Regions from separate parts of the Streptomyces sp. ID05-26A genome, predicted to be linked through region 1. Evidence: riboswitches for the same ligand, from Rfam matches in the RefSeq annotation. Region 1 holds a riboswitch; each other region holds the start of a gene.
What was found. Region 1 has a riboswitch for cobalamin ahead of PV646_RS03615 (FecCD family ABC transporter permease). Riboswitches for the same ligand answer to the same signal wherever they lie in the genome.

Region 1 (3,266 bases):
GGGGACTGACACCTGGGAGGTGTGTGGATGCGGCTCGCAGTGATCCCAGGAGACGGGATCGGGCCCGAGGTCATCGCTGAGGCCCTGAAGGTCCTCGGTGAGGTCGTTCCGGCGGCCGAGATCACTCGTTACGACCTCGGCGCGGCGCGCTGGCACGCCACGGGAGAGTTGTTGCCCGAGTCGGTGCTCGGTGAGCTTCGCCAGCACGACGCGATCCTGCTCGGCGCGGTCGGCGACCCGTCGGTGCCGAGCGGAATCCTGGAGCGTGGCCTGCTGTTGAGGCTCCGCTTCGAACTCGACCACCACGTGAACCTCCGCCCGGCTCGTCTCTACCCCGGTGTCCGCAGCCCGCTCGCGGACCCGCCGGAGATCGACATGGTGGTGGTGCGCGAGGGCACCGAGGGCCCGTACGCGGGCAACGGCGGCCTGCTCCGCAAGGACACGCCGCACGAGATCGCCACCGAGGTCTCGCTGAACACCTCGTTCGGTGTCGAGCGCGTGGTCCGGGACGCCTTCGCGCGTGCCGCGAACCGTCAGCGCCGGCACCTGACCTTGGTGCACAAGACGAACGTCCTCACGCACGCCGGCTCGTTGTGGTCGCGCGTCGTGGAGGAGGTCTCGCTGCAGCACCCGGACGTCACCGTGGCTTACCAGCACGTGGACGCGGCGACCATTCACATGGTCACCGACCCGGGCCGTTACGACGTGATCGTCACCGACAACCTGTTCGGCGACATCCTGACCGACCTCGCCGCCGCCGTCACGGGTGGCATCGGCCTGGCCGCGTCGGGGAACATGGACGTCACGCGTCGCAACCCGTCGATGTTCGAGCCGGTGCACGGTTCGGCGCCGGACATCGCGGGCCAGGGCATCGCGGACCCGACGGCCGCCGTGCTGTCGGTCGCGCTGCTGCTCGACCACCTCGGTGAGCACGAGTCCGCCCGCCGGATCGAGGCCTCCGTGGCGTTCGACCTGGCGACGCGCGACCACCAGTCGCCGGGGCAGACCTACGCGATCGGTGACAGGCTCGCGGCGCTCGTGTCGTCCAACGTGCGCACGGGCTGATTTCGCTCGGAACGTCTTGAAGCCCGGCCGGATCTTCTCCGGCCGGGCTTCGGCGTTTCTCCGCGCCGGAGGTCAGAGCTGGCCGTTGGCCTCACGCCACGCGCGCTCCTTCTTGATCCACTCGTTGTCCTGCGGGAACTCCTCGATCGACGGCACGCGGCGGATCTCGGTCTTGAACCCGGGCCCGGTCATCGGCATGCGCTTCGCCCACTCGATCGCCTCCTGGATCGAGGCGACGTTGAGGAGGTAGAAGCCGTTGAACAGCTCCTTGGTCTCGCCGTACGGGCCGTCCGTGATGACCGGGGGCTCCTGCGAGTAGTCGACGACGACGCCCTCGGACGTGTCGGAGAGGCCCTCGGCGGCGAGCAGCACACCGGCGCGGATCAGTTCCTCGTTGAACGCGCCGACCGTCTCCAGCATCTTGTCGAAGTCGAACTCGCCCATGTTCGCGAAGGCCTCGTCGGTGGCGCGCATGATCAGCATGTACTTCACGGTGTGTCTCCCTGTTCTGGTTCTCGTTCGGCATCCCCAGGTCGAACGGGCCGGGTACCGGATCGACATCACACCCCGAGAATTTCCGAACTTTCTGTTTTCGCAGGTAGGGTCACTGAAGTCGTGCGTGGGGGAAGACCGGTCGAAGTCCGGCGCTGACCCGCAACGGTAGGTCTCCTGGCAGGGGACGAGCCCGAACACCCGCTCACGGTGACCGAGAAGTTCCAACTCCGCCGTGGACTGCGGGAAGGACCCAGTGATCTCCAAGATCAGCGCGCTCGTCGGCGTGCTCGTCGTCAGTCTCGTGGCGGGCGTCGCGCTCGGCCCCGTCTCCGTGCCGTTCGACGTCACCGCCGGCCTGCTGTGGGAGGCGATGACCGGCGGCACCGTCCCCGCCGACCTCGCCGGGCAGTACCACATCGTCTGGGACATCCGGCTTCCTCGCGTCCTGCTCGCCGCCGTCGTGGGCGCCGGGCTGAGCGCGGTCGGCGTCGCGATCCAGGCGATGGTCCGCAACGCCCTGGCCGACCCGTACGTGCTCGGCATCTCGTCGGGCGCGAGCGTGGGCGCGACGGCCGTCGCGACGCTCGGTGTGCTGTCCGGGTTCGGCGTCTACGCGCTGTCCGTGGGGGCGTTCCTGACCGGCCTCGGAGCCACGGCTCTGGTCTACATCACCGCGCGCACGAGCCGGGGGCTCACACCGTTGCGTCTGGTGCTGACCGGAACAGCGCTGGCGTACGGGTTCTCCGCCGTGGCGATGCTGCTGGTCTTCCAGGCGCCGCGCGGTGAGGCGGCGCGGGCGGCGATGTTCTGGTTGCTCGGCAGTCTCGGCGGCGCGAACTGGCAGTCGCTGCCCGTCGCCGCCGTGGTGACCCTGGCGGGGATCGTCTACCTGGCGACCAAGGCGCGGCAGCTCAACGCCATGGCGATGGGCGACGAGACCGCGACCACCCTCGGCGTGCCCGTCAACCGGTTCCGCACGCACCTGTTCATCGTCACCGCGGCCATGACCGGCGTGCTGGTGGCCGTCAGCGGTGCCGTCGGTTTCGTCGGGCTGATGCTGCCGCACCTGACGCGCATGGTCGTGGGCGCCGACCACCGCAAGGTGCTCGCCCTGGCACCGCTGGCCGGAGCCTCGTTCCTGGTCTGGGTCGACGTGGCCGCGCGGATGCTCGCGGCACCGGAGGAACTGCCGCTCGGCGTCATCACGGCCGCGCTCGGCGTGCCGTGCTTCATCTTCCTGATGCGCCGCAGGTCCTACGTCTTCGGAGGCCGCTGATGCGCGTCGAGATCGACCAGGTCACCGTGCGCGGCATCATCACGGACATCTCGCTGCACGCCGACGGCGAGGTGGTCGGCATCGTCGGGCCGAACGGCAGCGGCAAGTCCACGACGTTGCGCTGCGTCTACCGCGCGTTGAAGCCGGACGCGGGCGCGGTGCTGCTCGACGGCCAGAACGTCCACAAGCGACGCTCCGTCGCCCGCGACCTCTCCGCCCTGTCCCAGGAGTCGCAGGTCGAGTTCGACTTCACGGTCGCCGAGGTCGTCGAGATGGGCCGGCTGCCGCACGACCGCGACCCCGCTCTCGACGCACGGGTGGTGTCCGAGGCACTGGCCACAGTGGACGTCTCGCACCTCGCCTCCCGCAGCTTCCTCAGCCTGTCCGGTGGTGAACGCCAACGGGTGCTGATCGCGCGGGCCATCGCCCA
Region 2 (3,266 bases), on a different contig from region 1:
TCCTCGTAGAAGGCGTCGATCTCGCCCTGGTAGTCGTCCGTGTCCTCGGTCGTGACCGGGTAGACGAGCTGTTCCAGCACCTGCGGTTTCGGATCGTCCTGGCTGCGGAAGTACGGCGCGGCGATGGTCTTGGCGACCGACTTGCCGTGCCGGGCGCTGTGGAACGCCACCACGTCGGCTTCGTTGATGAGTCGCGCGGCCTTGACCGTCACGAGTTCCGGGTCGCCCGGACCCAGGCCGACGCCGTAGAGCTTGCCCGTCATTCTTCCTCGCTCGCGATCGCGTTGATGGCCGCCGCCGTCATGGCACTGCCGCCGCGCCGGCCGCGCACCACGAGGTGCTCCAGATCCGTTGCGGCCAAAGCTTCCTTGGACTCCGCTGCCCCGATGAACCCGACCGGGATGCCCAGCACCGCCGCGGGCCGGGGGGCTCCGGCGGCGATCAGGTCGAGCAGGTGGAACAGCGCCGTGGGGGCGTTGCCGATCGCGATCACCGCGCCGTCGAACCGGTCCGCGAGCAACTCCAGGGCGGCGGCACTGCGCGTGTTGCCGATCTCCTGCGCCCGGCCCGGCGTGCGCGGGTCCTGCAGGTAGCACAGGACTTCGTTGTCCTTGGGCAGGCGGCGGCGGGTCACGCCGGACGCGACCATGTTGGCGTCGCACAGGATCGGCGCGCCGTCGCGGAGCGCCGCGCGCGCGTTCCGCACGACGTCCGGGGAGAACACGACGTCGCTGGGCAGGTCGGTCATGCCGCACGCGTGGATCATGCGGACGACGACCTGCGAGACATCGGCGGGGAACCCGGTGAGGTCCGACTCCGCGCGAATGGTGGCGAAGGACTGGCGGTAGATCTCCGCCCCGTCCTTGATGTACTGCGTCAACGGATCTCCTCGTAGCCGTCGCCGGTCGCGACGAACTCGATCACTTCGCCCGCGGGACGGCCGCAGCGGCGGGCACAACCCGACCAGTGCACCGGACGGCGGTGTGGGGTTCCGAGCCACGCACGGGCGTCGGCTCGTACGTCGGAGAGCGACTTCGCGCAGCCGGGGCGGCCGGTGCAGGCGCTGACGCCGTGCCACGGCGAGTCCGGGTCGGTGATGAGGCCGGACGTGTCGGTGCCGGCGGGCACGACCAGGCTGCGCCACGGCGTGAGGCGGAGAGCGACGCCGGGGAGCTGGCCGGCGTCGAGCCGGCCGAGCGGAACCCCTGGGGTCAACGGTGAAGGTGCGACAGGAGTCACAGCCGGGGTGATGCGCGGCGCGTCGGAGGTGCCGAAGTGGGCGGTGATCTTTCGCACACCGTCGTCCACTTCGGACAGGCGCCAGGCCGGGCCGCGGAGTCGCTGGAAGAGGCGGGCCGCGGTGACCACGGTGTCGGCGGGGTCGGTGACGCGGACGCCCGTGTCGGTCCCGGCCAGGAGGAGTGCCCACGTCGCCGCACCATCTCTGACCAGCCCGAAGTCGCCGCCGAGGCCGCTCACCGCGTGCCCCACCGTCAGCAGGAACCTGCCCGGCAGCGCTGCCAGAGCGGGGTCCGCGCACAGGGCTGCATCGATCTCGTCGACCAACCCCTGCTCGTCCTCCAGGGGTGCAGCGATGATGTTGCGGATCCGCTCGTGCGAGGCCGACGGCAGCAGGCCCGCCGCGGCCAGGCGCGCGCCCAGTTCGACGCCGTCCGCGAGGCCTCTGATCTGGAGGTTCGCCCGCGAGGTCAGTTCCACTGAACCGTTCCCGAGTTCTGCGGCCGAGGTGCGCACGACGTCCCACTGAACAGCGGAAAGAGTGCCGCCAGGCACCCGGATGCGCGCCAGCCCGCCGTCCGCTGCCTGGTGCAGCTCGACGGCGCCGGGACAGGCGTCCGGGTGACCCCGGTGAATCCCATTGGGCATAGGTCGGACTGTAACCCGCCGGTTAGGGTGAGCCCGAACGACGAAGCGCAGGAGGAAGCCGGTGTGAATCCGGCGCGGTCCCGCCACTGTGACCAGCGAACACCGCTGGGAGTCAGGAACTCTGCTTCGCCGGTCACCCGCAACCTGGGGCGCGGACCCCACGAGGGATGGAGCCTGCGTGATCCTGCTGCTGTCGACCTCCGACACCGACCTGCTGTCGGCGCGTGCGAGTGGTGCCGAGTACCGGCTCGGCAACCCCGCGCGACTCACTACCGACGACCTGCCCGCGCTCGTCGAGGGCGTGGACCTGGTCCTCGTGCGCATCCTCGGCGGCCGCCGGATGTGGGAGGAAGGTCTCGACTGGCTGCTGGCCAGCGGGCTGCCCGTGGTGGTGCTCGGCGGTGAGATGCAGCCCGACGCGGCGCTGATGGAGCTGTCGACGGTGCCCGGTGGTGTGTGCGCCGAGGCGCACCTCTACCTCGCGCACGGCGGCCCGGCGAACCTCACCGAGCTGTACAAGTTCCTTTCTGACACCGTGCTGCTGACCGGCCACGGCTTCGAGGCCCCCACCGCCACGCCCACGTGGGGCGTGCTGGAGCGCGAGGCCTCGGCGGCCGAGGGCCCGACGGTCGCGGTGCTCTACTACCGCGCGCACCACGTCGCCGGGAACACGGCGTTCATCCACGCGCTGTGCGACGCCATCGAGGCCAAGGGGGGCAAGGCCCTGCCGGTCTTCTGCTCCTCGCTGCGCACCGCCGAACCCGAGCTGCTCGACACGCTGAGGCAGGCCGACGCGCTCGTCGTGACGGTGCTCGCGGCCGGTGGCACGAACCCCGCGAAGGCCTCCGCCGGTGGCGACGACGACGCGTGGGACGTCGGTGCGCTGGCCGCGCTCGACGTGCCGATCCTGCAGGGGTTGTGCCTCACGTCGAGCCGCGAGACGTGGGACTCGAACGACGACGGACTGTCTCCTTTGGACACCGCGACCCAGGTCGCGATCCCCGAGTTCGACGGCCGGATCATCACGGTCCCGTTCTCCTTCAAGGAGATCGACTCCGACGGCCTCACGATCTACGTGGCCGACCCGGAACGGGCGTTGCGCGTCGCGGGCATCGCGGTCCGGCACGGCCGGCTGCGCCACATCCCGGTCGCCGAGCGCAAGGTCGTCGTGATGCTGTCGGCGTACCCGACGAAGCACTCGCGCATCGGCAACGCGGTCGGGCTCGACACGCCCGCGTCGACCGTCCGGCTGCTGAAGGCCATGCAGGAGCACGGTTACGACATCGGCACCGAGCTGCCCGGTGTCGACGAGCTCGACGGCGACAAGCTGATCCACGCGCTGATCGCCGCCGGTGGCCAGGACGCCGACTGGCTCACGC
Region 3 (3,266 bases), on a different contig from region 1:
CTCCGGCACGTTCCGGAGCATGATCGCGACCCGGTCCCCCGCACGGATCCCCTTGTCGCGCAACGCCTGCGCGTACCCGTCGGACAGCGCGCCGATCTGCGCGAACGTGAACGAGCCGCCCGGATCGAACGTCCACGCCGTCCTGTCCGGCCACCGCATGACGGCCGTCCGCAGCGCGCCGATCAGGTCAGCCACGGCCGAACTCCGCCCGCGCCCCGTCCCCCTCGCCAGAGGTGCTGGTGATCACGGCGTGGTCGACCTCGGTGGCCAGCGCCTGGTCGAGCGTCGAGCCACAGCCCAGGTCGATGGCGCGTTTCGCCAGCAACGCGGCGACCGGAGGCTGGGTGGCGATGCGCTTCGCGAGCTTCATCGCGTGCTTCTCGTGGTCGTACACCTCGCGGTAGACCACTCCGAGTTCCATCAGGCGGGCGCCGGTGATCCGCTCGCCCAGCAGCAGCCATTCCTTCGCCTTGTGCGGACCGACCAGCCGCGGCAGCAGGGCGGAGACGCCTCCTGTGACGCTGAGGCCGACGCTGACCTCGGGAAACCCGAACTCCGCCCCGACTCCGGTCACCACCAGGTCGCATCCCAGCGCGAACTCGGCACCCGCGCCCAGCGCGTAGCCGTGAACCGCCGCGATCACGACGCCGGGGAAGTCGCGGATCGCGCGGGTGACGTCCTGGATGCGTTCCAGGCGCGCCCGCGTCTGCTCCTCGGTCTCGGCCGGAACCGGTTCCTTGAGGTCGTGCCCGGCGCAGAACGCCCGGCCGCGTCCGGCCAGCACGACCACCCGCGCCTGGTCCTCACGGGCTCGTGCGAACGCCGCCAGCAGGTCCTCGACCAGTGCCGGAACCACGGCGTTGAGCCGTTCCGGACGGTTCAGGTGCACCTGCGCGACGCCCTCGGCGCAGGAGTAGTCGACGGTCATGTCTCCCCTTCGATCGATCGATCGATCGGGCTTGACGCTAGAGTGATCGCGTCGAGCCGGTCAAGGGAGGCAGCAGATGACGACGGAGGAACGAGTCCGCGAGGCCGCGGTGCGGTTGTTCGCCGAGCGCGGCTTCCACGGCACCGGCATCCGCGACCTCGCGCAGGCCGCCGGCCTCTCGTCGGCGACGCTCTACCACTACATGGGCACCAAGGAAGACCTGCTGGCCGAGATCATGCGCACGAGCCTCACCGAGCTGATCACCGCCGCCGAGCAGATCACCGGCCAGCACGTCACCGGCCAGCACGTCACCGGCCAGGCCGGAACCGAGACGAGACGTCTCGTCTCGCTGGTCAAGATGCACGTCCGCGCCCACGCCGAGAAGCCGCGCGAGACCGCAGTCGTCGACGGCGAGATGCGCGCGCTGACCGGCGCACGGCGCGAGGAGATCGTGGCGTTGCGCGACCGCTACGAGAGCTTCTGGCAGCAGGCGATCGAGGCCGGCGTGAAGGCGCGCGAGCTGTCGGTGGCCGATCCGGGCGTGGCACGGCTGGCGTTGCTGGAGATGTGCAGCGGCGTCTCGCGCTGGTACTCCCCCGCCGGGCCGGTCGGGTTGAGCGATCTCACCATCCAGTACGCCGACATGGCGCTGGGCATACTCGGCGCGGCCCGCTAGTCTCGATCACGCCAGCGGTTCACCCGGGTTCGTCCCGGGTGGAGCAAAAGGGAACCCGGTGCGAGTCCGGGACTGCCCCGCAGCGGTGAGTGGGAACGAAAGCCGTCAACAGCACTGGGTCGCGAGACCTGGGAAGCGACGGCCGGTAGGAGTGAGCCCCCAGAGGTTCCAGCACGGCGCCCACGAGTCCGAAGACCTGCCGCAGGTGCGCGCGCCAACCGGTGCGCGCTGCTCCGGAGCCTCTCGGGCGGGCTGACGGGCCGGCCTCGTGCTGTCTCGAGCTGTCCTCGTGGGTCTCCGGTGCTTCCGCACGCTCGCGAGGAGAGAGCCTGTGACCATCGGCAGCACCGTTCTCGGCTACCCCCGGATCGGACCGAAGCGCGAGTTGAAGCGCGCGGTCGAGCAGTACTGGGCCGGGAAGATCGACGAAGCCGCCCTGCGGCGGACCGCGCGGGAACTCCGCGCCCGGACCTGGGCCGAACTGTCCGAACTGGACTCGATCCCGTCCGGCACGTTCTCGTTCTACGACCAGGTGCTCGACACCGCCCAGCTGTTCGGCGTGATCCCGCAACGGTTCCGCGACCTGGGTCTGTCCGAACTGGACACCTACTTCGCGGCGGCCCGCGGCCGGGACGGCGCCGCGGCCCTGGAGCTGACGAAGTGGTTCGACACGAACTACCACTACCTGGTGCCGGAACTGGGCCCGGACACCGAGTTCTCGCTGGCCGGTGACCAGCCGATCGCCGAGTACCGCGAAGCCCGCGACCTCGGCGTCACGACCCGGCCCGTGCTGCTCGGCCCGGTGACGTTCCTGTTGCTGGCCAAGAGCACGGTCCCGGGCTTCGACCCGGTGACACTGCTCGACCGCCTGGTGGAGGCCTACGTCGAACTGCTCGGCCGGCTCAGGGTCGAGGGCGTCGAGTGGGTGCAGCTCGACGAACCGGCGTTCGCCGCCGACCGCACCCCCGCTGAGCTCGACGCCCTGAGGAGCGCCTACCGCACTCTCGGTGGCTTGCCGGGACGGCCGAAGCTGCTCGTCACCGGCTACTACGGCGACCTGGGCGAGGCATTGCCGGTCCTGGCCCAGTCGCGGGTCGAGGCGATCGGCGTCGACCTCGTCGCCGCGCCGGACACGTCGGTCGCGATCCCCGCGTTGCGCGACAAGATCCTCGTCGCCGGGCTGGTCGACGGCCGCAACGTGTGGCGCACCGACCTGCACGCCGCGCTGGCGAAGGCCGCGACCCTGCTGGGTTTCGCACGCGAGGTCGTCGTCTCGTCGTCCTCGACGCTGCTGCACGTGCCGTACGACCTGGACGCCGAGACCCTCGAACCGGACGTGCGGGCGCGGCTGGCGTTCGCGCGGCAGAAGGTCCGCGAGATCGTGCTGCTGGGCAAGGCTTTGCGCGGTGGGGCGGACGGCGCGTGGGCCGACGAGGCGCAGCGTCGGCTGCCCAGCCCGCGCCGTGACGACCACGTCCGGGCACGCGTCGAGTCGTTGCGGCCGGAGCACCGCGTCCGCGCGCCCTACGAGGAACGTGCCGCCGCTCAACAGGCCCGGCTCGGGCTGCCCCCGCTCGCGACCACGACGATCGGCTCGTTCCCGCAGACCGGCGACCTCCGCAGGGCGCGCGCGGCGGTCCGGAACGGCGAGATCACCGAGGA

Region 2: linked by a shared signal. The riboswitch ahead of cobN (cobaltochelatase subunit CobN) and the one ahead of PV646_RS03615 (FecCD family ABC transporter permease) in region 1 are both predicted to bind cobalamin.
Region 3: linked by a shared signal. The riboswitch ahead of metE (5-methyltetrahydropteroyltriglutamate--homocysteine S-methyltransferase) and the one ahead of PV646_RS03615 (FecCD family ABC transporter permease) in region 1 are both predicted to bind cobalamin.

What each region holds. Positions count from the first base shown of each region.
Region 1 covers NZ_JARAYZ010000001.1:740,371-743,636, reverse strand. The annotation lists gene PV646_RS03625 (3-isopropylmalate dehydrogenase) at 28-1,065, shown strand; gene PV646_RS03620 (YciI family protein) at 1,138-1,548, opposite strand; cobalamin riboswitch at 1,645-1,780, shown strand; gene PV646_RS03615 (FecCD family ABC transporter permease) at 1,793-2,836, shown strand; gene PV646_RS03610 (ABC transporter ATP-binding protein) at 2,836-3,266, shown strand, end outside.
Region 2 covers NZ_JARAYZ010000006.1:191,838-195,103, reverse strand. The annotation lists gene PV646_RS38305 (precorrin-2 C(20)-methyltransferase) at 1-263, opposite strand, end outside; gene PV646_RS38300 (precorrin-8X methylmutase) at 260-880, opposite strand; gene PV646_RS38295 (ferredoxin-like domain-containing protein) at 877-1,887, opposite strand; cobalamin riboswitch at 1,896-2,030, shown strand; gene cobN (cobaltochelatase subunit CobN) at 2,066-3,266, shown strand, end outside.
Region 3 covers NZ_JARAYZ010000002.1:2,014,533-2,017,798, forward strand. The annotation lists gene PV646_RS24775 (AMP-binding protein) at 1-195, opposite strand, end outside; gene PV646_RS24780 (enoyl-CoA hydratase/isomerase family protein) at 188-928, opposite strand; gene PV646_RS24785 (TetR/AcrR family transcriptional regulator) at 1,005-1,604, shown strand; cobalamin riboswitch at 1,603-1,822, shown strand; gene metE (5-methyltetrahydropteroyltriglutamate--homocysteine S-methyltransferase) at 1,894-3,266, shown strand, end outside.